DNA from 3 places in the Terrabacter sp. 01T434 genome. Region 2 is predicted to be linked to each of the others. Evidence: predicted binding sites of a transcription regulator. Region 2 holds the regulator's gene; each other region holds the start of a gene.
What was found. Region 2 encodes HrcA, which represses chaperone genes, less so after heat shock. Its sites were predicted from a motif close to TTNGCACTCGNNNNNNNCGAGTGCNAA; they were not measured.
Positions count from the first base shown of each region.

Region 1: the regulator HrcA is predicted to act here: its motif matches at 8,350-8,376, upstream of groES (co-chaperone GroES).
Region 3: the regulator HrcA is predicted to act here: its motif matches at 1,843-1,869, upstream of AC1DIW_RS16255 (DNA polymerase III subunit beta family protein).

Region 1 is NZ_JBFTPP010000005.1:94,736-105,158, reverse strand. Features, by position in the region: gene tsaE (tRNA (adenosine(37)-N6)-threonylcarbamoyltransferase complex ATPase subunit type 1 TsaE) at 1-393, shown strand, start outside; gene tsaB (tRNA (adenosine(37)-N6)-threonylcarbamoyltransferase complex dimerization subunit type 1 TsaB) at 497-1,207, shown strand; gene rimI (ribosomal protein S18-alanine N-acetyltransferase) at 1,204-1,698, shown strand; gene tsaD (tRNA (adenosine(37)-N6)-threonylcarbamoyltransferase complex transferase subunit TsaD) at 1,695-2,741, shown strand; gene AC1DIW_RS11755 (glycoside hydrolase family 3 N-terminal domain-containing protein) at 3,044-4,069, opposite strand; gene AC1DIW_RS11750 (hypothetical protein) at 4,080-4,295, shown strand; gene AC1DIW_RS11745 (nucleoside hydrolase) at 4,452-5,441, shown strand; gene AC1DIW_RS11740 (PfkB family carbohydrate kinase) at 5,441-6,274, shown strand; gene AC1DIW_RS11735 (SRPBCC family protein) at 6,355-6,843, shown strand; gene AC1DIW_RS11730 (class I SAM-dependent methyltransferase) at 6,997-8,238, opposite strand; gene groES (co-chaperone GroES) at 8,530-8,826, shown strand; gene groL (chaperonin GroEL) at 8,943-10,423, shown strand, end outside.
Region 2 is NZ_JBFTPP010000001.1:1,000,746-1,011,168, forward strand. Features, by position in the region: gene AC1DIW_RS04730 (MFS transporter) at 1-892, shown strand, start outside; gene AC1DIW_RS04735 (peptidylprolyl isomerase) at 932-1,654, opposite strand; gene hemW (radical SAM family heme chaperone HemW) at 1,710-2,945, shown strand; gene AC1DIW_RS04745 (aldehyde dehydrogenase family protein) at 2,969-4,423, shown strand; gene AC1DIW_RS04750 (DUF3097 domain-containing protein) at 4,443-5,327, opposite strand; gene hrcA (heat-inducible transcriptional repressor HrcA) at 5,568-6,611, shown strand; gene dnaJ (molecular chaperone DnaJ) at 6,691-7,824, shown strand; gene AC1DIW_RS04765 (16S rRNA (uracil(1498)-N(3))-methyltransferase) at 7,843-8,586, shown strand; gene AC1DIW_RS04770 (Gmad2 immunoglobulin-like domain-containing protein) at 8,644-9,855, opposite strand; gene AC1DIW_RS04775 (SigE family RNA polymerase sigma factor) at 9,852-10,423, opposite strand, start outside.
Region 3 is NZ_JBFTPP010000007.1:225,161-235,583, forward strand. Features, by position in the region: gene AC1DIW_RS16245 (alanine racemase) at 1-614, opposite strand, end outside; gene AC1DIW_RS16250 (lipid II:glycine glycyltransferase FemX) at 621-1,739, opposite strand; gene AC1DIW_RS16255 (DNA polymerase III subunit beta family protein) at 1,881-3,035, shown strand; gene AC1DIW_RS16260 (ABC-F family ATP-binding cassette domain-containing protein) at 3,382-4,980, shown strand; gene AC1DIW_RS16265 (hypothetical protein) at 5,016-5,729, shown strand; gene AC1DIW_RS16270 (hypothetical protein) at 5,820-6,020, shown strand; gene AC1DIW_RS16275 (enoyl-CoA hydratase/isomerase family protein) at 6,062-6,835, shown strand; gene AC1DIW_RS16280 (ABC transporter ATP-binding protein) at 6,935-8,929, shown strand; gene AC1DIW_RS16285 (VOC family protein) at 8,988-9,353, opposite strand; gene AC1DIW_RS16290 (SURF1 family cytochrome oxidase biogenesis protein) at 9,468-10,268, opposite strand; gene AC1DIW_RS16295 (MFS transporter) at 10,386-10,423, opposite strand, start outside.

The DNA.
Region 1 (10,423 bases), on a different contig from region 2:
TGCGGCGGCGACGTGCTGGTCCTGACCGGTGACCTCGGCGCGGGCAAGACGACGCTGACCCAGGGCATCGCCGAGGGGTTGGGGGTGCGCGGGCCGATCACGTCGCCGACCTTCGTCATCGCGCGGGTGCACCCGTCGCTCGTCGGCGGACCGGCGCTCGTCCACGTCGACGCCTACCGCCTCGGCAGCGCGATCGAGCTCGACGACCTCGACCTCGACGCCGACCTCGACGCCAGCGTGACCATCGTGGAGTGGGGCGCGGGTCTGGCCGAGCAGCTGAGCGAGACCCGGCTCGAGCTGACCATCACCGGTGACGACGTCCGCACCGCGCACCTGGTCGGGGTCGGCGACCGCTGGGACGACGTGCTCGACGCCGTCGCGCCCGCGGACTGACGGCACGCAGCCGCGCGGACCCGGGGGATGGCCACGGAGCCGGGCACCCGGCATACGACCTCGGGTTCGGGGACCCCGTGCGTGCTCGGATAGCCTGACCGACGTGCTCCTGCTCTCGATCGACACCTCCACGACCGCCATCACCGTCGGCCTGCACGACGGCGGCTCGGTCGTCGCGGAGTCCACGACCCTCGACGCCCGCGCGCACGCAGAGCACCTCGCGCCGAACATCCGCGCGGTACTGACCGCTGCCGACGTCGAGCCTGGCGACGTCACCGACGTCGTCGTCGGCATCGGCCCGGGGCCCTTCACCGGCCTTCGCGTCGGCATCGTCACCGGTCGCACCTTCGCCTTTGCGCTCGGCCTCCCGGTGCGCGGCCTGACGAGCCTCGACGCCATCGCCCACGAGGCGTGGCTGGGCGGTCGACGCGGTGACCTGCTCGTCGCGACGGACGCCCGCCGCAAGGAGGTGTATGCCGCCACGTACGTCCTCGGGGACGCCGGCGCCTGCCGCGTGAGCGAGCCCATCGTGTCGCGCGCCGCCGACCTGCCCGCCGAGGTGCGCGCCCTTCCCGCCGCAGGGCGTGGGCCGTCGCTCTACGCCGAGGCCCTGTCCGAGGCGGTGGATCCTCTCGACGCCAGCGGGGGAGCGCTCGCCGACCTCGCCGTACGCCGGCTGCGGGAGACGTCGTCGGGCGACGGTGAGCTGCAGCACGTCGACCCCGGGCACGGCTTCGACGGGCTCGAGCCGCTCTACCTGCGCCGTCCCGACGTCTCGTCCGCCCCGCCCTCGAAGAAGTCGACGCTCGGATGACGCTCGCCGAGACGCACGCCCAGCCGACCGGCATCGTCCTGCGCGACCTCGAGTGGACCGATCTCGCCCACCTTGCCGACCTCGAGCAGCAGCTCTTCGTCGACGACGCCTGGTCCGAGGCGACGTGGTGGAGCGAGCTCGCCGGCCGACCCCGCCGTGACTACGTCGTCGCGACGGCGCCCGACGGCACCATCGCCGGGTATGCCGGGCTCGACGTCGCGGGAGACGTGGCCGACGTCATGACGATCGCCACGGCCCCCGGTCACCGGCGCCGCGGCACGGGGCGAGTGCTCCTGGCCGAGCTCGTCCGCCGCGCGACGGCGCACGGCGCCGAGGCGGTGCTCCTCGAGGTGCGGGCCGACAACGACGCGGCACGCCGCCTCTACGACCGAGCCGGCTTCGAGGTCATCTCGGTGCGCCGTCGCTACTACCAACCCGGCGACGTGGACGCGCTCGTGATGCGCCTGCTCGTCACGAAGGGAGACGCATGACCGACGAGCCCCTCGTCCTCGGCATCGAGACGTCCTGCGACGAGACCGGCGTCGGCATCGTCCGCGGGCAGACCCTGCTCGTCGACACCGTCGCGAGCAGCGTCGAGGAGCACGCGCGGTTCGGCGGCGTCGTGCCCGAGGTCGCGAGCCGCGCCCACCTCGAGGCGATGGTCCCCACGATCGAGCGCGCCTGCCGCGAGGCCGGTGTGCAGCTGCGCGACCTCGACGCCGTCTCGGTGACGTCCGGTCCGGGCCTGGCGGGCGCCCTCCTCGTCGGGGTCGCCTCGGCCAAGGCGCTCGCGCTCGCCCTGGGCAAGCCGATCTACGGCGTCAACCACCTCGCGTCGCACGTCGCCGTCGACATCGTCGAGCACGGCCCGCTGCCCGAGCCGACGATGGCGATGCTCGTCTCCGGGGGCCACTCCTCGCTCCTGCTCGTGCCCGACGTGACCAACGACGTGCGGTCCCTCGGCTCGACGATGGACGACGCTGCCGGCGAGGCGTTCGACAAGGTCGCCCGCGTCCTAGGGCTGCCGTTCCCCGGCGGCCCGCACGTGGATCGTGCTGCGCGAGAAGGCAACCGGATCGCCATCGACTTCCCGCGCGGACTCACGACCGGCCGTGACATGGAGCGACACCGCTTCGACTTCTCCTTCTCGGGCCTCAAGACGGCCGTGGCGCGTTGGGTCGAGACCCGTCAGCGTGCCGGCGAGAGCGTGCCGGTCGCCGACGTCGCCGCGAGCTTCCAGGAGGCCGTCGTCGACGTCCTCACCCGCAAGGCCCTGCTCGCCTGCAAGGAGCACGACGTCGACCACCTGCTCATCGGCGGCGGCGTCGCCGCGAACTCGCGGCTGCGCGCCCTCGCCGAGGAGCGGTGCGCCAAGGCCGGCGTCACCCTGCGCGTGCCCCGGCCCGGGCTGTGCACCGACAACGGGGCCATGGTCGCGGCGCTCGGGGCGCAGATGGTGGCGAAGGGGCGCGAGCCGAGCGACCTCGGGCTTCCCACGGACTCGTCGATGCCGGTCACTCTCGTTCAGGCTTAGGTCGCTTCCAGGCTCGCGTTGCTGGGGTCGTCGGGTGCGCGCACGCCCTCGCGGCGTGGAGCGTCAGCCGGCCGTCCCAGCCCACGTCTACTTGCGTATGCCGGTTGCCGGCTGCCGATGCCGCTCGGGCGCCCGCGCGCCCTCCTTCTCGACCAGCGCGCGCCCTCGTCCTGGCTGGGTGCGACCTGGCAACGACGTGAGGTCGCCACCTCCTCGGCCGTCGGCTTGTGCCACGGGAGGTTGGGGGTTGGTGGGGCAGGTGGCTGATCCGGGGCTGGTGACGGTCGTTCCCGCTCGGTCGGTCAGGGGCAGTGGGCGAGGCCCATTCTCAGCTTGAGGTCGACGACCCTGGTGGCGGCGGCCTGGACGGCGCGTGCGAAGGCCGGATTGGCCCTGGCCTTGCTGGTGATGGCGTCGTGCATGGCAGGGACGGTGGCCGGTCGGGCGGTCAGGGTGATGTCGCCGCCGGCCTCGATGAAGCGGGTGGCGCGCTCGCCGACCGGCACCGCGGCCACGGCCCTGGCGGCGCCGACGTCGTCGGTGATGACGACGCCGTCGTAGGAGAGCCGGTCACGGAGCAGGTCCGTGACGATCGCCTTCGAGAAGACGGCGTTGGTGCCCGGGTCGATGCGGCTGTAGATCGCCGAGCCCACCATGACGAGCTCGACGCCGTCCTGGACGCCCGTCCGGAACGGCTCGAGGTAGGGGTCGTCGACGGTCGTCGTGCGGTCGGTGATGCCGCTGGCCGTGACGTCGGTGTTGCCGGTGATCCGCCCGATGCCCGGGAAGTGCTTGACGGTGGCGGCCACCCCACCGGCGCGCATGCCGGCCAGGAAGGCACCGACCATGCGCGAGACCTGCTCGGGATCGCTCGAGAACTGGCGGTCGTACTGGCCGATGGGGCCGTTGGCTCGGCCGATGGAGGTCGGCACGGTGTCGGCGACCGGCGCCAGGTTGACGTTGATCCCGGCCTGGCGCAGCTCGGCCGCCCACCGGGTGGCGTCGGCGGTCAGGGCGCCCGGCGAGCCCTGGTCCTGGACGCGGGCTGACGGCATACGACTGAAACCGGTGCCGCGCAGCTGCTGCACGGCGCCGCCCTCCTGGTCGGCGGCGAGGAGCAGCCCGAGCCCCGCGGTGGTGTTCTTCGACGCGAGGGCCGCGAGGTGCCGCGTCGTCGCACGGACGCTGTCGACGCCACCGGTCCAGCCGCCGAGGAGGATGACGCCGCCGAGGTGACGGCTGCTGACGAGGGCGTCGAGGCTCGCGCGGCTCGCGGCGTGGTCGAGGCCGACCATGAGCAGCTGGCCGGCTCGCTCGCCGGCGTCCATGCCGGCGACGATGCGAGGTGCGCACGACGTCGGTGGCGCGGGTGGCGCTGGCTTGCTCGTCGTCGCGGGAGGCTTCGGGGCAGTCGTCGTCGGGGGCGCCGTGGTCGAGACCGGGGCCGACGACGTGCCGACGGAGGCGGGGCTGGTGGGCGTCGGCGGCGAGGAGCAGGCGGCCGCGAACGTCGCGGCGGCCACCAGGACGGCCGTCGGGAGGGTGCGGTGGTGACCGCGTCCGCGGGGGCTCTGGCGCATCGTTCGAGCCTATCCTCGGCGGGCGTCCTCGCGGGTCACGTGCAGCGGTCAGGCGCGGTCCCCTGCGGTGGCCGGCGGTGGACGGCGGTGGGCAGGGCTGGTCACCGGCCCGAACCGGTACGTTGCCGCTGTGACGACCGATCCCATCCCCGTCGTGCTCGACGTCGACACCGGAGTCGACGACGCGTGCGCGTTGCTCCTCGCCGCCCTCCACCCGGCCCTCGACCTGCGGGCCGTCTCCTGCGTCGGTGGCAACGCGCCCGTCGACGACGTCGTGCGCAACACGCTGCTCGTCCTCGAGACGGCGGGTCGCACCGACGTGCCCGTCGCCCGCGGCGCCGAGCGGCCGCTGCTCGAGGTTCCCGTCGATGCCCGCCACGTCCACGGCGACGACGGCATGGGTGACCTCGGGTGGGGCCCGCCCGCGGCCAGGACCGACCGGCGCCACGCGGTCGAGCTGCTCCGTGACACCTGCCGCGAGGCTGCCGAGACCGACCGGCCCGTGACGCTCGTTCCGCTCGCGCCGCTGACCAACATCGCGCTGCTGCTGCGGACGTATCCCGATGCAGCGCAAGGCATCTCGGAGATCATCTTCATGGGCGGCGCGGCGCACGTCGGGAACGCGACGGCCTCGGCCGAGTTCAACGTCTTCCACGACCCGGAGGCGGCGGCCGTCACCCTCGATGCCGCAGCCGACCTCGGCATCCCGGTGACGATGTACGGTCTCGACGTCTTCTACGAGCCGGTCGTCACTGCCGACGTGGTGGACGAGCTCATCGCCGTCGGGGGCCGAGGGCCGGCCGAGCTCGGTGGCCGGCTGATCGCCTTCCAGAACCAGCGGTTCGGCCGGGACGCCTCCACGATCGGGGACGCCGGCGCCGTCTGTGCGGTCATCGACCGAGCCGGACTGACGACGGAGACGCTCCCGCTGCGGATCGAGCTCGCGGGCACGTGGTCGCGCGGCCGCACCATCGTCGACCGCCGCGACTGGAGCGGGGACATGGCGCACGACCCGCACGGCGAGGCCCCCGTCCGCATCGAGGTGGCCCTCGGCGTCGACGGAGGCCGCTACGCCGCCCTGTGGGCCGACACGCTCCTCGGCCGGACGGGGGAGCGCTGATGGGTCGCGTCGCCGTGCTCGGCTCGCTCAACGTCGACGTCGTCACCCTCGTCGAGCGGCACCCCGTCCCCGGCGAGACCGTGCTCGGCGAGGCCGGTGGCCGGTTCGCCGGGGGCAAGGGCGGCAACCAGGCCGCGGCCGCGGCGCGCGCCGGGACGAGCCACGTGCAGATGCTCGCTCGGGTTGGTTCCGACGAGGCGGGCGCCGCCTACGTCGAGCGCCTCGGGGCCCTGGGCATCGACCCGTCGTCCGTCTCGACGAGCCCCACGGCCCCGACCGGGACCGCGCTCATCACCGTCGACGAGCAGGGCGAGAACTCGATCATCGTCATCGCGGGCGCCAACGGGGAGCCGGACCCGTCGCTCGCCCACGAGACGGGACGCCTGGCTCCCGGCGACGTGCTGCTCTGCTCGCTCGAGGTCGACCTCGGGACGGTGGCCGCGGCGGCCAGGGCGGCCCACGCCGCCGGTGCGCGCGTCGTGGTCAACCTCGCTCCGTATGCCGCCCTGCCGCCCGACGTCATCGAGCTCGCTGACCCCGTCGTCGTCAACGAGGCGGAGATGCGCGCCCTCGCGGACTCCGCCCTCGTGCCCCAGTCGCTCCTCGTGACCTTCGGCGCGGCGGGAGCGCGGTGGGGGATGGACGGTGTCGACGGCATACCCGTCCCAGCCGCGGAGGTGGGTGACACGGTCGGGGCCGGGGACGCGTTCTGCGGTGCGCTCGCCGCGGCGCTCGCGGGTGGCGCGGACCGACGGGCCGCGCTCGAGACGGCCAACGCCGCAGGCGCGGCGGCGGTGCGCTGGGTCGGGGCCCAGCCGGACGCTGCGCTCTGAACCTTCTTTGTACCTTGCGGGTTACGTAACCACTGGGTTACGTTGATCGGGACGGCCGCGGGCCGACGAGAGGAGCCGTGATGGGTGAGCTGACGCAGGTGCTGGGCCGGATCGATCGCGACGGTGACACGGTGGCGGTGGTCTTCGACCGGCACTACCCGACGACGCCCGACGACCTGTGGCAGGCCTGCACCGACCCCGAGCGCCTGGCGCGCTGGTTCGCCCCCGTCAGCGGCGACCTGCGGCCCGGGGGCCGCTTCACCATCCACTTCGACGACGCCGACACCCCGTCGTGTCGAGTCGTGACGTGCGAGGCGCCGGCCCGTCTGGTCTGGGAGTGGCCGGTGCGAGACGTCCCGTCCCTCGTGACGGTGGAGATCTCCGAGGACGGCCAGGGCTCGCGACTCGTGCTGCGCCACGAGCGACTGGCCGCGGGACAGGTCGCAGGCTATGCCGCCGGCTGGGACACCTACGTGCGCGCGCTCGACGCCCACGTCGCAGGCGCGCCCGGACCCGAGTGGGATGCCACGTGGAGCGCCCTGCACGAGCTGTATGCCGAGGACGCCTGAGCGGCGCGTGGCCGCCTGACGATGAACTTGCCGATGGTGCTGCGATCGGTGGGGTGATAACCCCACCAAGCGCAACACCATCGAGCAGGCCATCCGGCACATCGTCGGCTGACGCCCGGGGGCGCGGCGCAGACGGTGCGGACGGGCGACGGGTCAGGTCGGCGTCACGACGAGGGCGACCTGACTGCCCCCGACCCGGGTCAGGACGAGCGTCGCCTCGGAGCCGCCCCTGCCGCGCCCGGTCATCTTCAGCTGCCGGCGCAGCAGGTCGGCGTCGAGGGTCACGCCACGCTTCTTGATCGTCACGCGGTCGTGGCCGTGGTCGCGCAGCCACCGCGCGAGGCGCTTCGTCGACAGCGGCATCGCCTCGACGACCCGGTAGCGCCGGGCCCAGGGCAGCTCCCTCGGCTGGCCGCTCGTCACGTAGCCGACGCCGGGGGCCAGCTCGGCGCCGTCGACCGCGGCGACCAGTGCGCCGGTGAGCCCGGCGCGGATGACGGCTCGGTCTGGTTCGTGGAGCCACTCGCCGATGTCGCCCACCGACGCGAGGGGCGGACGCTGGCCGCCGTCCTGCGCGTCGGCCTCGGTGACGACCGACGTCGAGGTCTCGGTGCACACCGCAGCCGTGCGGCCCCTGGTGGCGACGAGCGGGCCCCACCAGACCGCGCACTCGAGCACCTCGCCGTGCCAGGACGTCCACTGTGCCTCGGCGCCACGCGGGACCGCGCCGTGCGGGAAGGCGGGGGAGAGCTTCGCGCCCGTCGCGGGCACCGCGTCGGCGAAGGCCAGCACCCGCGACCACGTCGGCGAGATGGCATCGAGCGAGAAGAGGCGCTTGGTGCGGCCGTTGACGTCGGCCACGCCGGCGACGCGGCGGGCGGGGTCGAGCCACAGGCCGAGGCGGCGTGCGCCCTCACCCTGCGGCAGGCGTACGTCCTCGGCGAGCCCGTGCGTCACCCGCGCCGACGGCCAGTGACGCAGGTTGACGGCGGCGATCCGGGCGGTCGCGTCGTCCGCGTCGACGGCGTGAACCGTCAGGTCGAGGCCGGCGAACGCCATGGCGTCGGCCCCCAGCCCGCACCCGAGGTCATAGACGTCGCGAACGCCCGCGGCGGCATACCGGTGCGCGTGGCGGGCGGCGATCGCGAGCCGGGTCGCCTGCTCGAGCCCGTCGGCCGTGAAGAGCATCCCCGCCGCGAAGTCGCCGAACTTGTCGGTGCCTCGAGCGCGCAGCCGCGACTGGGTCATCGCGGCCGCGACGAGGTCCGCCGCGAAGCCCGCGTCGCGCAGGCGGTCCTGCAGGTGCAGCGACCCGGCCTCGTCGTAGGGAGGAAGCGACTGGAGCAGCGCCCAGCCCTCACCCGCGGAGAGGCGATCGACCATGGCGGCGTCCATGTCCACATCCTCGCAGGCGCAGTGGTGCAGGCCGGGAGTGCTGGGGGCCGGCCGAAGGAGGTTTTCGGGGTACTCGGGGCGCAGGGCCGCCAGGCCCGTGAGCCCCGAGGGTTGGCACTCGACTTGACCGAGTGCTAACCGCAAACCTAGATTTCTTCCTGTTGGCACTCTCGACCCGAAAGTGCCAGCTCCCTCCTCGAGGGAGGTCGACCCCCGCGACGGCGGCCAGCCTCGAAGAGCCCACAGTCCGTAGTCAGTTCTTTCGACTGTCCCGAAGGGAAGGTCACCACCGTGTCGGTTGCCATCAAGCCGCTCGAAGACCGCATTGTCGTCAAGTCCCTCGAGGCCGAGCAGACCACTGCATCCGGCCTCGTCATCCCGGACACGGCCAAGGAGAAGCCGCAGGAGGGCGAGGTCCTCGCTGTCGGCCCCGGCCGCTTCAACGACAACGGCACCGAGCGCGTCCCGCTCGACGTCAAGGTCGGCGACAAGGTCATCTACAGCAAGTACGGCGGCACCGAGGTCAAGTACGGCGGCGAGGAGTACCTCATCCTCTCCGCGCGCGACGTCCTCGCCATCGTCGGCTGACCCAGCCGTATGCCGTGACCGCACCCCGGTGAGCCCCGCTGGGGTCTCCCCGGGGTGCGTTCCGTTTCACCCCAGATCCACTCAGACGCAACGCAATCCGAGCCTGAAGGAACACCATGGCCAAAATGCTGGAGTTCGACGACTCCGCCCGCAAGTCGCTCGAGCGCGGTGTTGACGCGCTCGCCAACGCCGTCAAGGTGACGCTCGGCCCGAAGGGCCGCAACGTCGTCATCGACAAGAAGTGGGGCGCCCCCACGATCACGAACGACGGCGTGACCATCGCCCGCGAGATCGAGCTCGAGGACGCCTACGAGAACCTCGGCGCCCAGCTCGCCAAGGAGGTCGCGACCAAGACCAACGACGTCGCCGGTGACGGCACGACGACCGCGACCGTCCTCGCCCAGGCCATGGTCAAGGAGGGCCTGCGCAACGTCGCGGCGGGCGCCGCTCCCGCCGCGCTCAAGCGCGGCATGGACAAGGCCGTCACCGCGGTCAACGACCGCCTCCTCGAGAACGCCCGCGAGGTCGACGGCAAGGACGAGATCGCCTCCGTCGCCACGCTCTCAGCCCAGGACTCCACCCTCGGCGGCCTCATCGGCGAGGCGTTCGACAAGGTCGGCAAGGACGGCGTCATCACCGTCGAGGAGTCCTCGACGACGGCGACCGAGCTGGAGTTCACCGAGGGCATGCAGTTCGACAAGGGCTACCTCTCGGCCTACTTCGTCACCGACACCGAGCGCATGGAGACCGTCCTCGAGGACGCCTACATCCTCATCAACCAGGGCAAGATCTCCTCGGTCGCCGAGATCCTCCCGGTCCTCGAGAAGGTCGTGCAGTCGGGCAAGCCGCTGCTCATCATCGCCGAGGACGTCGACGGCGAGGCCCTCTCGACCCTCGTGGTCAACAAGATCCGTGGCACGTTCAACGTCGCGGCCGTCAAGGCCCCCGGCTTCGGCGACCGCCGCAAGGCCATGCTCCAGGACATCGCCATCCTCACCGGTGGCCAGGTCATCGCGCCGGAGGTCGGGCTCAGCCTCGACCAGGCCGACCTGACCGTCCTCGGCCAGGCCCGCCGCGTCGTCCTCACCAAGGACAACACGACGATCATCGACGGCAACGGCGAGGAGGGCGAGGTCTCCGGCCGCGTCCACCAGATCAAGGCCGAGATCGAGCGCACCGACTCCGACTGGGACAAGGAGAAGCTCCAGGAGCGTCTCGCCAAGCTCGCCGGTGGCGTCTGCGTCATCAAGGTCGGCGCGCACACCGAGGTCGAGCTCAAGGAGAAGAAGCACCGCATCGAGGACGCGATCTCCGCGACGCGGGCCGCGATCGAGGAGGGCATCGTCGCCGGTGGCGGCACCGCCCTCATCCACGCCGCTTCCGCCATCGACGCCCTCGAGCTGACCGGTGACGAGGCCACGGGCGCGTCCATCGTGCGCAAGGCCGTTGCCGAGCCGCTGCGCTGGATCGCCGAGAACGCCGGCCTGCAGGGCTACGTCGTCACCTCCAAGGTGGCCGAGCTGCCCCTCGGCCAGGGCCTCAACGCGGCCACCGGCGAGTACGGCGACCTCATCGCGGCCGGCGTCATCGACCCGGT
Region 2 (10,423 bases):
CGAGCGGGGCGCGGGAGCCGTCAACCAGGGCGTCATCGCCCAGCTCGCCACCGGTGGGCGCGGGGTGCTCTTCAAGGCCTACCTGCGTGCCGTCACCAACACCGCCCTCGGGCTGGGCTCGGTCTTCGGCGGCGCGGCCCTCGTCATCGACGAGCGATGGGCCTACGTCACCGTCTTCGTCCTCAACGCCGTCTTCACCGGGTTCGCCGCGTGGAACTCGACCCGACTGCCCGACATCGCACCGCACGCACGCGCGGCCGGCGAGCCGAGACTCGCCGTCGTCCGGGACTGGCCCTTCGTCGTCATCACCGTCATCACCGGGCTCTTCTCCCTCCACTTCTTCGTAATGGAGCTCGGCCTGGCGCTCTACGTCTCCGCCCACACCGCCGCCCCCACCGTCATGGTGGCGATCCTGCTCATCGTCAACACCGCGGCCGTCGCCCTCTTCCAGGTGCGGCTGTCCCGTCGCGCCGACTCCGTCGAGGCCGGTGCCCGGGCCCTCGTGCGAGGGGCGTGGTGGATCGCGGCCGGTTTCGCCGTCGTCGCGCTGGCCGACCGGGGCACCAGGTGGTTCGCCGTCGCCATCCTCGTCGTCGGGTCCCTCGTCCACGTCGTCGGCGAGATGATCGGGTCGGGAGGCCAGTGGGGCCTGCAGATGGGACTCGCGCCGCACGAGCGGCAGGGTCAGTACCAAGGCTTCGCCGGCCTCGGGTTCAGCGTGCTCGCCGTCGTCGCGCCCCCGGTCGTCACCTACCTCTGCGTCGGCCTCGGTGAGACCGGCTGGTTCGTCCTGGCCGCCTTCATGGTCGTCATCGCGCTCGTCTCGGTCCCGGCAGCGCGCTGGGCCCTGGCGTCGCGGGCTCGCTACGGGGTCACGACGCACTCGGGCTGACCCGGCTGCCTCCCGGCCCCCTCACCACGGCTCGAGGTGTCACAGGCGATGCACGTCGACGCTGAGCACGCTGACGGACAGGAACGGTGGGCCGTCCGACCTGAAGTCCTCACCGCCCCCGCTGACGATGTGTTGCACGACGTCCAGCCCCGAGTCGACGTGCCCGATGAGGGAGTAGACGGGTGACCCCGGGGCGACCGTGAAGTCGTGGTGGACGACGAAGAACTCGCCGGCGGTGCCGAGGAAGCCGTCGCCGCGGGCCATCCCGACGTCGCCGACGCGGTAGGTCTGGTCAGCCGGGACGTTCTCCAGCGGCAGGTCGTAACCCGGTTCGGCCGTGCTGCGCCCGCTCGGGTCCCCGCACTGGAGGAACGCCGTGGGTGCCGGTGGCGTGGTGAGCCGGTGGCAGACGCTGTCGGTCCAGTAGCCGGCCCGGGCCAGAGCGATGAACGAGGCGACGCTCCTCGGCGCGCGCTGCCCGTCGAGCCGCAGCGTCACGTCCCCGCACGTCGTGTGCAGGACGGCCCTCCAGTCCGAGCCGGCCGCCACGGACGCGGGCGGTGCGGTCGTGAACCTGGGGAAGGTCGCGCGTGGGGTCGGCGGGGACGCGCACGTCACGGCGACGGTGGGCGCCTGCGTGGGTCCGGCCAGCCGCTGCTGGTGGGTCAGCACGATCACGGACGCACCAACGGCGAGGCACAGCAGGGCCGTGCCCACGAGGAGCCACACGGTCCTGCGGCGCGCCGGCTGCGCATCCGCCATGAGGGCAGCGTACGACGTGGACCAGGCAGGGCTCCCGGGCTGGGAGAATGGAGGTATGCCGCCCTCCGCCCTCCCCGACGGCGACCCCGCTCCCAGCACGGGTGAGCTGCCCCCCGCGGCGCTCTCCGACCTGGCGTCGACCGATCTCGGCGTCTACGTCCATGTCCCGTTCTGCACGGTGCGCTGCGGCTACTGCGACTTCAACACCTACACCCTGACCGAGCTCGGCGGTCCCGGTGCCACCATCGGCATCGACACGTACGCCGACGCCGCCATCCGCGAGCTCGACCTCGCCCGCTCGGTTCTGGGCCGCGAAGCGCCAGCTGTGTCAACGGTTTTCGTCGGTGGTGGCACTCCCACCATGCTGAGGTCGGGCGATCTCGTGGCGGTGCTGGCCGGCATACGCGAGCGGTTCGGGCTGGCGCCCGACGCGGAGGTGACGACCGAGGCGAACCCGGACTCCGTGACACCCGACTCGCTGCGTGAGCTCGCCGACGGCGGCTTCACCCGCGTCTCGGTGGGCATGCAGTCGGCCGTGCCCCACGTGCTCCACACCCTCGAACGCACGCACGACCCCGACAACGTCGCGCGCGCCGTCGCGGCCACCCGGGCGGCCGGCATGCAGGTCAGCGTCGACCTCATCTACGGCACGCCGGGGGAGTCCCTGGAGGACTGGCGGCGCAGCCTCGAGGCGGCCGTCGCGCTCGAGCCCGACCACGTCTCCGCCTACGCCCTCGTCGTCGAGGAGGGCACGAAGCTGGCCGCCCAGGTGCGGCGCGGCGTCGTGCCCGCACCGGAGGACGACGACGAGGCCGACAAGTACGAGCTCGCAGACGAGCTGCTGTCGGCTGCCGGCTTCGGGTGGTACGAGGTGAGCAACTGGGCTCGCTCCGAGCAGCACCGCTGCCGCCACAACGTCGCGTACTGGGCCGGGACGAACTGGTGGGGCGTCGGTCCGGGCGCCCACAGCCACGTCGGCGGCGTGCGCTGGTGGAACGTCAAGCACCCGAGTGCGTATGCGGCTCGGCTCGGTGCGGGGGAGTCGCCCGCGCACGCGCGCGAGACCCTCACCGCGGACCAGCGCTACGACGAACGTGTGCTGCTCGGCACACGGCTCGTCGAGGGGCTCCCCGTCCAGGATCTGCGAGGATCGGGACGCACCGCCGTGGCCGGCCTCATCGCCGACGGTCTGCTCGACGGCACCGCCGCCCTGCGGGACTCCCGTCTCGTCCTGACCCGGCGTGGCCGACTGCTCGCCGACACCGTGGTGCACCGGCTCCTCGCCGACTGAGGGGCCACGACGAAGGAGGCCCCATGACGGAGACGGTGCGCGAGACCCGAGCAGCCGGGACCCCGGCGGAGGTGGTGGCGCGCGCGCGAGCCGCCTTCGACAGCGGGACCACCAAGCCCAGGCCGTGGCGGGTGGCGCAGCTGCGGGCCCTGCGCACGCTGCTCGTCGAGCACGAGCTCGAGGTCGCCGAGGCCCTGCACGCCGACCTCGGCAAGAGCGCCACGGAGGCGTGGATCACCGAGACCGGCTTCGTCGTCAGGGAGATCGACCACACGCTGCGCCACCTGCGCGCGTGGACGGCTCCGCGGCGCGTGCCCGTGCCACTCTCCCTGGCCCCCGGCCGGGCCAGGGTGGTGCGCGAGCCGCTCGGGGTCGTCCTCGTGATCGCGCCGTGGAACTACCCCGTGCAGCTGTGCCTGGCCCCGCTGCTCGGGGCCCTGGCCGCCGGCAACGCCGTCGTCGTCAAGCCGAGCGAGATCGCTCCGGCCACGTCACGGCTGCTCGCACGCCTCGTCCCGCGCTACCTCGACCGGTCGGCCGTCCACGTCGTCGAGGGCGGCGTCCCCGAGACCACCTCCCTGCTCGCCGAGCGCTTCGACCACATCTTCTACACCGGCAACGGCGCCGTCGGACGGATCGTCCTCGAGGCCGCGGCGCGCCACCTGACGCCCGTGACGCTGGAGCTGGGCGGCAAGTCGCCGGCCTACGTCGCCGACGACGCCGACCTCGCGGTGACGGCGCAGCGGCTCGTGTGGGGCAAGTTCACCAACGCGGGGCAGACCTGCGTGGCACCGGACTACGTCCTCGCGTCGCGCGCGACCCTCGAGGCGCTCAAACCGCTTCTCGCACAAGGGATCCGGTCGGCGTTCGGCGAGGACCCGTCTCAATCCACGGAGTACGGCCGCATCGTCAGCGAACGGCACTTCGAGCGGCTCACGGGGATGGTGGACCACGACCGCGTCGTGACGGGCGGTCGCTCGGACGCGTCCAGTCGTTACCTCGAGCCGACGGTCGTCGAGGTCGACGACCCGGACCATCCGGAGCAGCTCGTCATGCGCGACGAGATCTTCGGGCCCGTGCTGCCGCTCGTCGAGGTCGACGACCTCGATGCCGCGATCGCCTTCGTCAACGGGCGGGAGAAGCCGCTGGCGCTCTACGTCTTCACCTCCTCCAGCCGGGTGCGGCAGCGCTTCACGCGCGACACCTCCTCGGGTGCGCTCGCGTTCAACGTCCCGCTGGCCCACCTGGCCGTGCCCGGCCTGCCGTTCGGCGGGGTGGGTGCGAGCGGGATGGGCGCCTACCACGGTGAGCACTCGGTGGAGCTGTTCTCGCACGCCAAGTCCGTGCTGGCGATGCCCACGCGGCCCGACACGACGGTCTGGGTCCGGCCGCCGTTCACGGCCCTGAAGCAGCAGGTCATCGCCCGCGTCGCCGTCCCCGGCCGCCGACGCCGCAGCCCTGCGCCGCCGCCCGGATGACCTGAGGGGCCGGTGCTGCTCAGGCTGCGGGCTCGGTCACGAAGTCGATGAGCTCCTCGACGCTGGCGAGAAGGGTCGGCTCGAGGTCCGCGTAGGAGCGCACCGTCCCGAGGATGCGCTTCCACGCTCGGGCGATGTCGGCCTGGCTCGCGTGCGCCCACCCGAGCTCGGCGCAGATGCCGTGCTTCCACGAGGTGCCCCGCGGGATGACCGGCCACTGCTGCCAGCCGAGGCGCTCGGGGCGCACGGACTGCCACACGTCGACGTAGGGGTGGCCGAGGATCTTGACGTGCCGGGAGAGGCCGGGCAACGCCCGCGCCTGCTCGACGATGCGCGCCTCCTTCGTGCCCGGCACGAGGTGGTCGACGAGGACACCGAGCCGACGCCCGGGGCCGGGCTCGAACTCGGCGATGATGCCGGCGAGGTCGTCCACGCCGTCCATGAGCTCGACGACGACGCCCTCGACGCGCAGGTCGTCGCCCCACACCTTCTCGACGAGCTCGGCGTCGTGCCGCCCCTCGACGTAGATGCGCGAGCCGCTCGCCACCCTGGCGCGGGCGCCTTCGACCGCCACGGAGCCGCTCGCGGTTCGCGAGGCGGCGCGCCGTGCGTCGGCGAGGGCGGTCGCCGCAGCAGCCTGCGGCGGGGTGAGCGTCACTGGGGCCCCGTCGACGAGGAACCCGGGCCCGAGCGGGAACGCCTTGGTCCGTCCGCGACGGTCCTCGAGGTGCACGACGTGCATGCCGCCCGCCTTCTCGACGCGGACGACGGCGCCGACCCAGCCCGTCTCGACGTCCTCGACGACGAGGTCTGGCTCGGCGGGGATCGGGGTCGACCGGCCGCGCCTCGGGGCACGCCAGTCACCGCTGAGCACGTCGGATCCGTAGCGATCGTTGGGGGACACGACAAGCGAGGGTATGCCGCGGGCGTGCGACCGCGCGGACGCCACGCGGTGGCCGGCTGAGGCGCCGGGGTGACGCGGCTCGCACAGGAGGTGGGCACGGCACCCGGGTCCCGCCTACGGTGGGATGAAGTCGGAGATCGGCGGGGACACGACGTAGACTTGGCACTCGTCGATCGAGAGTGCCAGACCGGCGCAGACTGACGTGAGCCACACCCGTGCCAGACCCGTGAAGGAGGGACGATGAGCGAGGACCGAAGGTTGATGGTGTTGCGCGCGATCGTGCAGGACTACGTCCAGACCTCCGAGCCGGTCGGGAGCAAGGCGCTCGTCGAGCGCCACCACCTCGGGGTCAGCGCGGCTACGGTGCGCAACGACATGGCCCTCCTCGAGGAGGAGGGCCTCATCCATGCCCCCCACACCTCGGCGGGCCGGGTGCCGACCGACGCGGGCTACCGCGTCTTCGTCGACCGTCTCAGCGCCGTCAAGCCCCTCGGGTCGGGGGAGCGGCGGGCCATCGGCCAGTTCCTCCAGGGCGCCGTGGACCTCGACGACGTCGTCGACCGCACGGTGCGTCTGCTCGCGAGCCTGACGCGTCAGGTCGCGGTCGTCCAGTACCCGTCACTGACCCGGTCGACGGTGCGTCACATCGAGCTCGTCCCGATGGGCTCGTCGCACCTGATGATCGTCCTCATCGTCAACACCGGCCGTGTCGAGCAGCGCGTCGTCGACACCGGACGCGTCCTGTCGGACGCGACCGGTGAGGCCCTGGTCGCCTCCATCCGGTCACGCATCAACGAGGTCGCGGCGGGCGTCCCGTTCACCGTCGCCGCGACCCGGCTGCGACGCCTCGTGGGCGACGCCGACGATGCCGACCGCGCCGCCGTCGAGGCCGTCGTCTCCGCTCTCGGGGACGCCCTCGTCGAGGAGCGCGAGGAGCGCGTCGTCCTCGCCGGGCAGGCGAACCTCGCCCGGGCGGGCGCGGACTTCCCCCGCAGCATCGGACCGATCCTCGAGGCCCTCGAGGAGCACGTCACCCTGCTGCGCCTGCTCGGCCAGCTCACCGACGACCCCGAGCTCGTGTCGGTGCGCATCGGCTCCGAGAACCCCGTGACCGGCCTCCAGTCCACCTCGCTCGTGTCGATGGGCTACGGCTCCGGCTCCGAACGGGTGGCGAGCCTCGGGGTCCTCGGCCCGACCCGCATGGACTACCCCACGACGATGGCATCCGTCCGGGCCGTCGCCCGCTACGTGTCCGAGATCCTCGACGAGAACCAGGCCACCTGACCAGCACCACCTCGGCCAGTCCGCCGGTGCAGCGCCGCGCCGGAAACCGAAAGCACCACGTACCAAAAGGAATCCCAGCTTGAACGACTACTACGCCGTCCTCGGTGTCTCGCGCGACGCGAGCCAGGAGGAGATCAAGAAGGCCTACCGTCGACTCGCCCGCAAGCTCCACCCGGACGTGAACCCCGGTGCAGAGGCCGAGGAGGAGTTCAAGCGCGTCTCGCAGGCCTACGATGTGCTCTCCGACCCGCAGAAGCGCCAGTCCTTCGACATGGGCGCCGACCCGTTCGCCACGGGCGGCGGCGCCGGCTTCGGTGCCGGACAGGGCTTCTCGTTCAGCGACGTCATGGACGCCTTCTTCGGCGCGGGTGCCCAGGCCGGCACCCGCGGCCCGCGCTCGCGCGTCCAGCGCGGACAGGACGCCCTGGTGCGTCTGGACATCGACCTCTCCAAGGCGGTCTTCGGCTCCGAGGAGGAGCTGACCCTCGACACCGCAGTGGGCTGCACCCGCTGTGACGGGGACGGCGCCGAGCCCGGCACCGGACGCCAGACCTGTCCGATCTGCAAGGGCGCCGGCGAGGTCCAGCAGATCCAGCGCAGCTTCCTCGGCCAGGTCATGACCTCCCGCCCGTGCGTCAACTGCCAGGGCTTCGGCTCGACCCTCACCGACCCGTGCCACGACTGCTCGGGTGACGGCCGCGTGCGCACCCGCCGCTCGCTCAAGCTCAAGGTGCCGGCCGGTGTCGACACCGGCACGCGCATCCAGCTCACCGGTGAGGGGGAGGTGGGACCGGGCAACGGACCCAACGCCGACCTCTACGTCGAGATCCGCGTCGTCAACCACGACACCTACACCCGCCGTGGCGACGACCTGCACTGCAGCGTGGAGCTGCCCATGGCCGCGGCCGCGCTCGGCACGAGCTTCAAGCTGTCGACCTTCGACGGCATGCAGGACCTCGAGATCAAGGCCGGCACGCAGAGCGGTGACGTGCTCACCCTCCGCGGACTCGGCGTGACCCACCTGCGTCACGGTGGCCGCGGCGACCTGCTCGTCCACGCGACCGTGCAGACCCCGACCCGACTCACCGAGGAGCAGGAGGAGCTGCTCCGCCAGTTCGCGGCCCTCCGCGGCGAGGAGAGCCCTCAGGGACGGCTGACGCCGGCCAACAAGGGCCTGTTCGGCAAGCTGCGTGACGCCTTCAAGGAGAAGTGACCCCCACGTGAGCGCCCGGTGACCCACCAGCTCTTCCTCGGCGACCCGTCGGCGGTCGCCGAGGCCGTCGCCGGGTCGTCGCTGCTCCTCGACGGCGACGAGGGGCGTCACGCTGCGGCCGTCGTGCGACTGCGCCCGGGCGAGCGTTACTTCGTCGCCGACGGAGCGGGTCGCCGCGTCCTGCTCGAGGCGACGGACGTCGACCGGGCGTGGGTGCGAGGCCAGGTCCTCGACGTCACCGACGAGCCCGAGCCCCAGCCACGGCTCGTCCTGGTGCAGGCCCTCGCGAAGGGCGACCGCGACGAGCAGGCGATCGAGGCGGCGACCGAGCTCGGCGTCGACGAGGTGGTCCCGTGGCAGGCGGAGCGCTCCGTCGTCGTCTGGCGGGGCGACCGTGCGGCCAAGTCCCTCGCCAAGTGGCTCGCCGTCGTGTCCCGGGCGACCAAGCAGTCCCGCCGGGCGCGTATGCCGTCGACGTCCCCCGTGGTCGGTCTGGCTCCGCTCGTGGCGCGGGTGGCGGAGTCGGCGTGCACGCTCGTGCTCCACGAGGACGCCACCGAGCCGCTGGCGACGGTGGACCTGCCGGAGTCGGGCGACGTGCTCGTCGTGGTGGGGCCAGAGGGCGGGATCACCGACCGCGAGATCGAGGCGCTCACCGCCGCGGGGGCCCACGCCGTGCGCCTGGGGTCGACGATCCTGCGCGCGTCGTCAGCCGGTCCCGCGGCCCTCGCGGTCCTCAGCGCGCGCACCCGCTGGGCCTGACGGCATACGCCCGCCTCTCCTCGACCACGAGGCAGGGCGCGACGGTCGGTGCGCGGGTCAGCGCGCCGTGAAGGGGATGCGTTGCTCTGCCACCGTGGAGCCGTCGTTGGCGCTGGCTTCGAAGACGCGCAGCACGTAGGCGCCTGCCGTCAGCGACTGCTTCGTCGGGAAGGTGTACGAACCCCGGGCGGGGGCGCCCTGGGAGGCGGTGGTGAAGCCACTGTCGACGACCTTCCCGTCGCGCAGGAGCTGCCACTGGACGTTCGCCTCGAAGGTGCTGGCGACACCCGAGACGGTGAGGGGGGCGCCGGCCTTGACGACCGAACCCCGCCCCGGCTCGTCGACCCAGATCGGAGCGACCTGGCCGAGCACCTCGATCGGGTCGCTGGGCCGGGTGTAGGACGTCGACGCCGCGTGACCGGGCGAGACGTCGGCGCTGCCGTCGGCGAGCTCGAAGCGGACGGGCAGCGCGGAGCCGAGCGCCGCCTGCACCGTCCACACGAGCTGCTCCGCGGCGAGCGGAGTGGCATCCCGCGTGCCCGAGGAGAGGCGCACCGTGATGGAGGCGTCCCCGGCCGTCACCGACTCGGCGGTGACGCCGGTCCAGGCGGAGTGGTAGGAGCTGCCGGCCGGTGCCGGCCCCATGGCCAGCCGCAACGCGGCCACCGCGTTGCCCGACGGGACCGAGGGAGACGGGAGCCCGGCGGCGACGAACTCCCGGAAGAGCCGGATCTGGCCACTCCCCGCCGCGACCGGACCGAGGTAGTAGACGGGCACGCTCGCGGTCGTCGCAGCCGGCGGCGGGCCGCCCGTCGTCGCGGTCGGGGCGGGCGTGGTCGGCTGGGCCGCGGTCTGCGTCGGGACGCTCGACCGTCCGCTCGACGGGGTTGCGGACGACGCGCCGGGCGTCGGCGTCCCCACGGCGGTCGGCGTCGCGGCGACCGGCGGCGTCTGTGCCGGAGGACGGTTGACCGCCCACACCGTGCCGGTCACCAGCACGGCGGTCGCGGCCGCGGCAGCAGGCAGGATCCAGCGGTGGTGTCGGCTGCCGGAGCCCGACGAACGCGCCACGCTCGACGCCACGAAGCCGGTCCCGGTGCCGGCGTGACCCTCGTCGAGGATGGCGCCGAGCCGGTCGGTGGGCGTGATGGCGTTCGCCTCGTCCTCGAGCGAGCGGCGCAGCCGGTCCTCGACGAGGCGCAGGCCTGCGCCGTCGACGAACGGGTGGTCGGCGGGCGTCTCGCCGGGTCGCGACGGGTCGGTGTTCATGACAGCTCCAGGGGGTCGATGGTGCGGCGCAGGGCCGTCAGGCCACGGTGGGCGTGGGTCTTGACGGCGCCGGGGGAGATCTCGAGAGCGTGGGCGATCTGGGCTTCGGAGAGGTCGGAGTAGTAGCGCAGCACCAGCACCTCGCGCTGGCGCGACGGGAGGGCCCGCAGGGCGTCCATGACGGCGTGGCGCTCGGCCGAGTGCAGGACGTGCGTCTCGGCGCTCCCGTGGCTGCCCCGTCCCGGGGCGTCGGCCGCCGCCGCCTCCCGGAGGTTCTGGCGGTCGACGACGACGGCGTGCCGCTGCACGGACCTGCAGCCGTTCACGACGGAGGTCTGGAGGTAGCCGACGACACGTCCGCCGTCCCGGATCGAGGCCCAGCTGCGATGGGTCGCCACGAACGCGTCCTGCACGACGTCCTCGGCGGCGAGCTGGTCGCGCAGCAGGAGCCACGCGAGGCGCACGAGCCGGTGCCAGTGGGCCCGGTAGAGCTCGGTGATGGCCACGTCGGGGTCGGTGGGCAGCTCGGCCCCGACGTTCGGTTCGTTCGGGGCGCGGTCAGCGGCCC
Region 3 (10,423 bases), on a different contig from region 2:
CAGAGGTCGGTGCCGATGCGTGGGCGGAACTCATGCTCTGGGAATCGCGTTGCGAGAGTGCCCAATTCGGCTGCAGAGACGTGCGAGACGAACCACGTGAGCACGCCGGGGACGGCGGCGATGAAGCCCGCGATCTCCTCGACGTGACCGGTGCCGAGCGGCAGGTGGAGCGTCACGCCGACGGCGTCCGCCGACCCCGCGAGCTCGGCGACGTCGGCAGCAGGGGCCCCGAAGCGGTTCATCGACGTCAGGCCTTCGACGACGACCCGCGCATCGCCGAAGACACCCCGGAGGCTCGAGACATCGGCGTGGTTCGTCACCGTGTGGATGAGGCGACGGTCGGCGACCTGGGGCTGCCCGGAGTGGATGGCCGCCCGGAAGGGCTCCATGACGAGCACGTCGCCGCCGAACTCGGCCAGGGCAGAAGGGACCTCGGCATACGTGCCGACAGCGACCATCGGGACGCCCATCCGGGTGGACTCGGCGCACAGCAGGTCGCGGCCGAAGCCGTAGCCGTTGCCCTTGATCACCGGGACGACGCCGGGGTGGTCGGCGACGAAGCGGTCGTGACCGGCGCGCCAGCGCTCACCGTCGACGTGCAGGACGAAGGACACGATGCGTCACCGCCGCTTCATGTAGAGGTCGAAAGCCTTGTAGAGCAAGCGATTCAGCGGCAGGTCCCACTCGCCGGCCAGCCGCACGGCCTCGCCGCCCGTGCCCACCTTGAACCGGATGAGGCCGATGTGGGGGTTGGCCTCGTCGACGGTGTTCGTGATGCCACGCAGGTCGTAGACCGCAGCGCCCGCAGCAAGGGAGTCCTGCATCATCCGCCACTGGATCGCCGTCGACCCCTGGAGCTCGCGCTTGGCCGCCGACGACGCGCCGTAGGAGTACCACGCGTGCTCGCCGACGCGGATGAAGATCGTCGCGGCGAGGACGTCGCCGTCGTGCTCCGCGAGGTAGACGCGGATCCGCTCCGGGTCCTCGGACGCCAGGGCGGCATACATCTGCTCGAAGTACGCGAGCCCGCGCGGGGTGAACCGGTCGCGCTCGGCGGTCTCGACGTAGGTGCGGTGGAAGGCAGGCAGGTCGGTGGCGTCACCGACGCGCACCTTCACGCCGTTCTTGACGGTCTTCTTGATGTTGCGGCGCCACAGCTGGTTCATCCCGGCGAGCACGTCGGCCTCGGTGCGTCCCGCGAGCGGCACCTGGAAGACGTACTCCGGCTGCCCGGCGGCGAAGCCGTCCTCGGGACTGAGGTGCCGGAAGCCCAGTCGTTCCAGCTGGGCGACGACGGCCGTCCCCACCGGCTCGACGACGTCGGGGGCCGCCTCGTCGTAGCGACGGATCGCCGGGTCGGCGATGGCCTCCTTGATCGTCGCCGTGCCCCAGCGGTGCGTCGCGACGGGTGGTCCGACACGCAGCGCGAAGGCACCCTTGGCCTTGAGGTGGTCACGCAGGGCGCGGAGCAGCTCGACGAGCCGTGGCGAGGACCAGTCGATGCCCGGCCCCTCGGGGACGTACGCCAGCGACCGCTTGATCCGCGGCAGCGAGCGGTGCAGCACCAGCGCGGCGCCGACCATCTCGTCGCCCTCGAACCAGCCGACCGACTCGGAACGCCAGTCCTTCTTCACGTCGGCCCACGCGGGCGTCTGGAGGAAGCTCGCCGACGGCTGGGTCCGCAGCCACGCGAGGTGCTCGGCTGCAGTGATGTCACGGACGGAGATGGGCGAGTTCACGCTGGCTCACGCTACCCGAGCGCGACGGTGCGGCCGACTCGCCTCGCCCGCCACCCGGCATACGCCCTCGCCCGCCACCGCCGCGTGCGGGCTCGACGGGGTCTTGACCTTCGACCCGGTCGAGGGCCCAGTCTTCTCCTCATGCCCGCCCACCCCGTGCCCGAGCCGGACCACCGCCTGACGATCGGTGAGGTCGCCCGTCGCAGCAGCCTCACCGCGAGCGCCCTGCGCTTCTACGACCGCGAGGGGGTGCTCGTGCCCGCCGACGTCGACCCCGTGACGGGCTACCGGAGGTATGCCGTCGCGCAGGTCCGCGCCGCGCGCCTGCTCGCGTCGCTGCGCCGGGTGGGCATGCCGCTCGCCGAGGTGGCGCTCGTGCTCGACGAGGACGCCCTCGGGGCGTCCGGTGCGGCGGCCGACGTCGTCGCCGCACACGAGCAGCGGCTCGTGGACGGCCTCGCGGACGCCCGGCGGGAGATCGTGCGGACCCTGGCGCTCCTCGCCGAGGGCGCCGGGCGCGACGCCAGGGGAGCAGGCGGAGGCGAGCGAGGCGGGCGAGGCGGGCGAGGCGGGGGAGCGGGCCGCCGGGTCGCGGTCCGCGCCGCCGACCTCGTCGCAGCCATGAGATCGGTCCGGTTCGCCGTCGCACCGGGGGAGCCGGTGGCCGGTGCGCCCGGCGGGGTCGACCTGCGCGTGCTGACCGGGATCCTCGTCGAGCTGTGCAGCGGGGAGGTGCGGTGGGTCGCGACCGACCGCTACCGCCTCGCGGTCGGGTGGGCCCCGGCGCTCGGCGGGCACGTCGACCTGCCGACCGAGCCCGTGACCGCTGTCGTCCCCGTCAGCTGGGCGGACCGGGTCGCCGAGGCCTGTGCGCGCGCGGACCCGGACGCCGAGGTGGTGGTCGAGGTGGGGCCCGGTCGGGTGGGGGTGGTCGTCGACGGCGAGCTGCTCGCGACCCCGGTCGTCCCGGGCTCGTTCCCCGACTACCGGAGCATCGTCGCCTCGGAACCGAGCCGGGACCCCGTGGACGCAGCGGGGCTGCCGGCACTGCTGCCGCTCGAGCTGCGATCGGTCGGCCTCGTCGTGCGCGACGGTTCCGTGCACCTCGCGCCGTCGGACGACGCCGGCAGCGCGGATGTCTTCGTCGACCCGGAGTTCCTCCACGAGGCGCTCGCCGTGGCGGGACCGCGTCCCACCCTGGTGCTCGACGGTCCCCTGCGCCCGCTCGCGATCCGTGGGAACGGCGCCGGCTTCTCCGTCCTCATGCCAGTCGCGCCCGAGGGCTGGCGCCGGTGAGCGTCCTCGTCCACCTGTGCCGCAGCTGCACCCACCAGCAGCCCTGGCACGAGTCCGGCAACGGCGGCTACACGCCGTGCCGGTGCTGCCGCGCCGGTGTGCCCGACCCCGACCCCACGCCCACCCTGCTGCCCACGACGAGCTCGCCACACGGCATTCGCGAACCCCTGTGGCAACCCGGATCCCAGCGCAACGCGGGCACGATGCACGCCTCGCGCACCTGCGACTGCGCTGCGTGCCATCAGGCCGCCGAAGCGATAACGCGTCGAGAGCACCCCCTCGCGGCTCCTAGACTGGTGGGGTTGTCCGGCCGCTGACGTAGTGCGGCACCGATAGGAGGAATGCCGTGATCGTCGCCACCGGGATCGAGCTGCGTGCGGGAGCGCGCCTGCTCGTCGAGGACGCCAGCTTCAGGATCGACTCCGGCGACCGCATCGGTCTCGTCGGGCGCAACGGTGCGGGCAAGACCACCCTGACGAAGGTCCTCGCCGGCGAGGGGCAGCCCGCCGCGGGCACCGTGACTCGCACCGGCGCCGTCGGCTACCTCCCGCAGGACCCCCGCACCGGGGACCTCGAGATCCTCGCCCGCGACCGCATCCTCTCGGCCCGCGGACTCGACACCATCGTCCGCGAGCGCTCCGAGGCCGAGGCCCGGATGGGCAGCGACGACGAGAAGGTGCGCGACAAGGCGATGCGCAAGTACACCCGCCTCGAGGTCGAGTTCGAGGCCCAGGGCGGCTATGCCGCCGAGTCGGAGGCCGCGTCCATCGCGAGCGCCCTCGGCCTCGACGAGCGCATCCTCGGCCAGCCGCTCAAGACGCTGTCCGGCGGACAGCGCCGCCGCGTCGAGCTGTCGCGGATCCTCTTCTCCGGCAACGAGACCCTGCTCCTCGACGAGCCGACGAACCACCTCGACGCCGACTCGATCGTCTGGCTGCGAGAGTACCTCCGCGCCTACAAGGGCGGGCTCATCATCATCAGCCACGACGCCGAGATGCTCGACGCGGTCGTCAACAAGGTCTACCACCTCGACGCCAACCGCTCGGCGCTCGACGTCTACAACGTCAACTGGAAGACCTACCTCCAGTCGCGCGAGACCGACGAGAAGCGTCGTCGCCGCGAGCTGCAGAACGCCCAGAAGAAGGCCGGCGCCCTGCTCGCGCAGGCCGACAAGATGCGCGCCAAGGCGACCAAGGCGACCGCGGCCCAGAACATGGCCAAGCGCGCGGAGCGCCTCCTCGCCGGCGTCGAGAGCGAGCGCGTCCAGGACAAGGTCGCCAAGCTGCGCTTCCCGAAACCCGCCGCCTGCGGCAAGACGCCCCTGCGAGCCTCCGGGCTGTCACGGTCGTACGGCTCGCTCGAGGTCTTCACCGACGTCGACCTGGCCATCGACCGGGGGAGCAAGGTCGTCGTGCTCGGGCTCAACGGCGCCGGCAAGACGACCCTGCTGCGGATGCTCGCCGGGGTCGACACCCCCGACACGGGCGAGGTCGAGCCCGGGCACGGGCTGCGCCTCGGCTACTACGCCCAGGAGCACGAGAACCTCGACGTCACCCGGTCCGTGCTCGAGAACATGAAGTCGGCCGCCCCCGAGCTGGGCGAGACCGAGGTCCGCAAGGTGCTCGGCTCGTTCCTCTTCTCCGGTGACGACGTGCAGAAGCCGGCGGGCGTGCTGTCCGGCGGGGAGAAGACGCGCCTGTCGCTCGCGCTGCTCGTCGTGTCGGCCGCCAACGTGCTCCTCCTCGACGAGCCCACCAACAACCTCGACCCCGCGTCGCGCGAGGAGATCCTCGGCGCGCTCAAGACGTACGAGGGAGCCGTCGTCCTCGTGACGCACGACGAGGGAGCGGTCGACGCCCTCGAGCCCGAGCGCATCCTGCTCCTGCCCGACGGCGTCGAGGACCTGTGGGGTCCCGACTACAAGGACCTCATCTCGCTCGCCTGACCGATTCGTCCAGCCGCCGGCGCTACCTTGTCGCCATGACATCCGAGCGGCGAGGACGACGTCGGCGCGAGACGCGGTCGAGCGCGGGGGAGAACCGCCTGTGGCCCGCCCTCGCAGTAGTGGTCGCGGCGCTCGCGTATGCCGTGCTGCCCGAGGGCCTGCTCGTCGGTCCTCGCCTCGCGATCCCGGTGGTCGAGCTCGTGCTGCTCGGCGCCCTGCTCGTGACAAACCCGCGACGGATGGTGCGCCAGACACGGTGGTCCCGTGGCCTGTCGATCGCCCTCGCGTGCGTGGTCATCGCGGCGAACCTCGTGGCGCTGGGCATGCTCGTGCGCGCCCTCGCCTCGGCGAAGCCGGGCGGTATGCCGCTCCTGCTGGCCGGCATGCAGGTCTGGCTGACCAACGTCATCGGATTCGGTCTGCTCTTCTGGGAGCTCGACCGAGGAGGGCCCGTGTCACGCCACACCCTCGCCCGGGACCGGCTGCCGGCGGCGGACTGGCGCTTCTCCCAGGACGAGAACCAGGACACGGTCATCGAGGTGGCCGCGACATCGAGCCAGCGGACCAACTGGCGGCCGGAGTTCATCGACTACCTCTACGTGTCGCTCACGAACTCGAGCGCCTTCAGCCCCACAGACACGATGCCCCTGACGCCTCGCGCCAAGGCGCTCATGGGCCTCGAGGCGACGGCAGCACTGCTCACGTCGCTGCTCGTCGTGGCGCGAGCGATCGGTGCCCTGGGGCAGTGAGTCGACGGGCAGTCATGCATAAGCAAACGCTTTGGCTCAGATAATGGACGGTTATTGTATCTTCCGTGGTGCCTCGCGACACTGGACGACATGCCGACCGACCACCACCTCGCCTGCCCGTTCTGCTCGGGCGATGACGTGACACCGTTCCCCGACCCGACCGCAGCGTGGTCGTGCCTGGACTGTGCGCGCGTCTTCCGGGTCGAGCTCGTGCAGCCGGCCTCCGTCAGCGGGTGGGGCATCCTCCGGGTCGTCCTGCCGACGCCGGCGGTGGGGTCGGCCGCAGCCTGATCGCTCCGGACGCTGGCGTGACCCACGGGTAACCTGCGTCCATGACGCATCCCCACCTCATCGTCGAGACCGACGGGCCCGTCCGCACCCTCACGCTCGACCACCCGGAGAGGCGCAACGCGCAGACCCCCTCGCTGTGGGCCGCGCTCGCCGACGAGGCGCGCTCGGTCCCCGAGGACGTACGCGTCGTCGTCCTCCGCGGGGCTGGTGACGCCTTCTCCGCCGGGATCGACACGGCCATGTTCACCCCTGAGGGCGTGCCGGGCGAGGAGAGCGTGGCCCAGCTCGCCGCTGGAGGTGCAGAGGCCGTCCAGCGGGGCATCGCGACCTACCAGGAGGGTTTCACCGCGTGGGGCGAGTGCCCGGCGGTCGTCGTGGCCCAGGTGCACGGCTACGCCATCGGCGCCGGCTTCCAGCTCGCGCTGGCTGCCGACCTGCGGATCGCGGCACTCGACGCGTGGTTCGCGATGCGGGAGACGAGCCTCGGGCTCGTGCCCGACCTCGGCGGCACCGGGCCGCTCGTCCACCTGGTCGGCTACGCCCGCGCCCTCGAGATCTGCGCGACGGGACGCAAGGTGTCGGCGCCCGAGGCCCACAGCATCGGGCTCGTCGGCTCGCTCGCGCCGGCAGCCGACCTCGAGGAGGCCACGGCCTCACTCGTCGAGGCGTTGCTGGCCGCGCCGGAGCCAGCCCTGCGCGCTCTCAAGCCGCTGCTGCGCGGGGCGGTGGCCGGCGACCGGCACGGACAGCTCGCCCGTGAGCGCGAGGCTCAAACCAGCCTGCTCCGGACCATGCTCGGAGGCTCCGGCGACTGATCACGTTCAGGGGCCGCAGCCCGCGCGGGCATGTTCCGGCGGGGGGTTCGAGCGGTCGATCCGGGGGCGAGGGAATCGCTGTCGGTGCTCCGCGGTTGGATGAAGGGACTGAAGGAGGTCGGTGCCGTGGGCATGCAACCGTGGATGGCGATGCGATCGATGTCGCGTGACTCGTCGGTGGCGGAGCGGAGCCTGTCGCCGGGCACCCGTCGCCGCGTCCTGACGTATGCCGCGCCCTACCGTTCGGCGATCATCACCTTCCTCGTCGTCGTGGTCCTCGACTCGGTGCTGGTCGTCACGGTGCCGCTCCTGCTCAAGAGCCTCGTCGACGACGGCGTGATCCCCAAGGACTCCTCCGTCGTCATCAAGCTCTCCTTGGTCGTCGCGGTGATCGCGATCACCGACGCCGTCCTGACGGTGGTCTCGCGGTGGTACTCCTCGCGCATCGGTGAGGGCCTCATCAACGACCTCCGCACCCAGGTCTTCGGCCACGTGCTGCGCCAGCCCATCGCGTTCTTCACACGCGCCCAGACCGGCTCGCTCGTGTCACGGCTCAACAACGACGTCGTCGGCGCCCAGCAGGCCTTCACCTCGGTGCTGTCCAACGTCGTCTCCAACGTCGTGTCGGTCGTCCTCGTCGTGGGGGCGATGCTGGCGCTGTCGTGGCAGCTGACCCTCGGATCGCTCCTGCTCGTGCCGCTGTTCCTCATCCCGGCCAAGCTCATGGGCCGGCGCCTCGCCAGCCTCGCGCACCGGCAGATGACGCTCAACGCCGACATGGGCACCCGGATGACCGAGCGCTTCAACGTCGCCGGTGCCCTGCTCGTCAGGCTCTTCGGCACGCCTGCGCGTGAGGAGGCCGAGTACGCCGAGCGAGCCGGACGCGTCCGCGACATCGGCATCCAGATCGCGCTCAACCGCACGATGTTCATGGCCGCCCTCTCGCTCGTCGCAGCGCTCGCGACAGCGATGGTCTACGGCTTCGGCGGCGTCATGGCCGTCAACGGCACGCTGTCCGTCGGCACGCTGCTGGCGCTCGCCGCCCTGCTGGCCCGTCTCTACGGCCCGCTGACGTCGCTGTCCAACGTGCGCGTCGACATCATGACGGCGCTCATCTCCTTCGAGCGCGTCTTCGAGGTGCTCGACCTCGAGCCGCTCGTCAAGGAGAGCCCCGACGCCGTCGCCCTGCCCGACGGTCCGCTCGGCGTCGAGCTCGAGCACGTGGCGTTCCGCTACCCGTCGGCCGACGAGGTCTCGCTCGCCTCGCTCGAGTCGGTCGCCTCGGGCGACCGTCGCGGCAGCGGGGAGGTGCTCCACGACATCACCGTCGCGGCGCCTGCCGGTCACCTCATCGCCCTCGTCGGACCCTCGGGCGCCGGCAAGACGACGCTGACCTCCCTCGTGTCCCGGCTCTACGACCCGAGCGAGGGCGCCGTGCGCATCGGTGGGGTCGACCTGCGCGACGTGACGATGACCTCGCTGCGCGACCGTGTCGGTGTGGTCACCCAGGAGGCGCACCTCTTCCACGACACGATCCGCGCCAACCTGCTCTACGCCCGACGCGAAGCCACGGACGACGAGATCCACGCGGCCCTGCGGGCAGCCCAGATCAGCGCGCTCGTCGACGAGCTGCCCGAGGGTCTCGACACGGTCGTCGGCGACCGCGGCCACCGGCTCAGCGGCGGCGAGAAGCAGCGGCTCGCCATCGCGCGCCTGCTCCTCAAGGCCCCCGACGTCGTCGTGCTCGACGAGGCCACCGCCCACCTCGACTCCGAGTCCGAGGTCGCCGTCCAGCGGGCGCTGGACGCCGCTCTCGAGGGCCGCACCTCGATCGTCATCGCCCACCGCCTCTCGACCATCCGTCAGGCCGACCTCATCGTCGTGCTCGACCATGGCCGGGTCGTGGAGACCGGACGCCACTCCGAGCTGCTCGCCCGGGGCGGCCTCTACGCCGACCTGCACGCCACGCAGTTCGACGACCAGCCCCTCGAGCGGGCCGAGCGGCAGGACGCGCGCAACGGCAGCGACGGCGCCGGCCCGACCGACCCGACCAACCCGACGGCCGAGGCTCCCGAGCTGCTCGGACGCGTCTGAGCCGAGCTCGCGCAACCGGAGGGCTGCCGCCGGCGGCCCGACTGGGAGGGGCGTCCGTTCAGCGGGCGAGCTGCTGGAGCGCCCAGGTGTTGCCATCCGGGTCGCTCAGGTGCGCGTACTTGACGCCACCCATGTCCTGGACGGGGGACACGTCGATGCCGGCTCGCGACAGCATCTCCCGCGCCTGCTCGATGTCGTCGACCACGAGGTGCAGGTTCTGCACCCGGGGGGCATCGGGCGCGCTCATCCCGACCCCGATGACGATCGAGCAGCTCGATCCCGGAGGCGTCAGCTGCACGACCCGCATGCCGTTGCCCGGCTCGACGTCGTGGTCGACGACGAAACCCATGCCCTCGGCATAGAACGTCTTGCTCCGGTCGACGTCAGAGGTGGGAAGCGGGACGAGTTCCAGGCGCATGTCCATGGCAGAGGGCTCCTTCGTGGTGGCGACGCGGCATACGGTGTCGGGCTGCCACCGGCCGTGACAGCGAGCTCGAACCTTCTCACCCCCGGGGTCTGCGAGGGGGGAGGACGCGACTCAGGCGTCCTCCTCGTCCCAGATCCGGACCTTCTTCACCGTGACCGGGGCACCCTCGGGCCCGCCCGCCTCGGCCCGGCGTGCAGCCGCCTCCCGCCGGATCGCGAAGAAGATGAAGACGAGGCCTCCGGGCATGAACAGCCACCACTGGTAGGCGTACGCCTGGTGCGGCCCCAGGTCCTCCTCGGGCTTGGGAAGCAGGGTCAGCGGATGGTCCCCCCGGACGGCCGCCGGCTCCTCGGCGCCGAGCACGACGTAGGCGTCCACCTTGCTCAGCGAGGGCACCTGAGCCCGCGCGTCGTCGACGCTGATGCTCGTGAGCTGCGGGGGCGGCACGTCACGGTGGAGGTTCACCTCGCCGGTGCGCAGCCAGCCGGTGACCTGCACTGCCCCCGACGGCGCGGGGTCGACCGGGGGGCTCGTCTCGGCGTCAGCGGCGTTGGGCACCCAGCCGCGGTCGACCAGCAGGGTCAGCCCGTCGGTCTGCAGCGGCGTCAGCACCTCGAAGCCGACCGTCTGGTCGAACGTGCGGTTGCGCACGAGCAGGTCGGTGCCGACGGCATACGTCCCCGTCAGCGAGACGCGTGTCCACTGCCGCTCGGCGGGGAGGGGGCTCTCGACGAGAGCGGGCACGAACGGGACGGGCGCGGCACCGTAGTTGTGGGCGATGGCCTCGACCTTGGTGCGCTGCTCGACGTGTCGGCCCCACTGCCACCGGCCGAGGTAGAAGCAGGCGACCCCGAAGAGGACCGCGACGAGGGTCCAGAGCAGCCAGCGCCGCGTCAGCCAGAGTCGAAGCACAGTTCGACGGTACCCGGCCTGAGGGCGGACCCGAGCATCGGCCCGTCTCTGACCTGCGGTGATGTCACGGGGGCGCCTCCTCAGTCCGCAGAGAGTCCACCGGAGCGCCTAATGGCGCTATGTGACTCGACGAATGGGAACGATGGCTGCGGCGC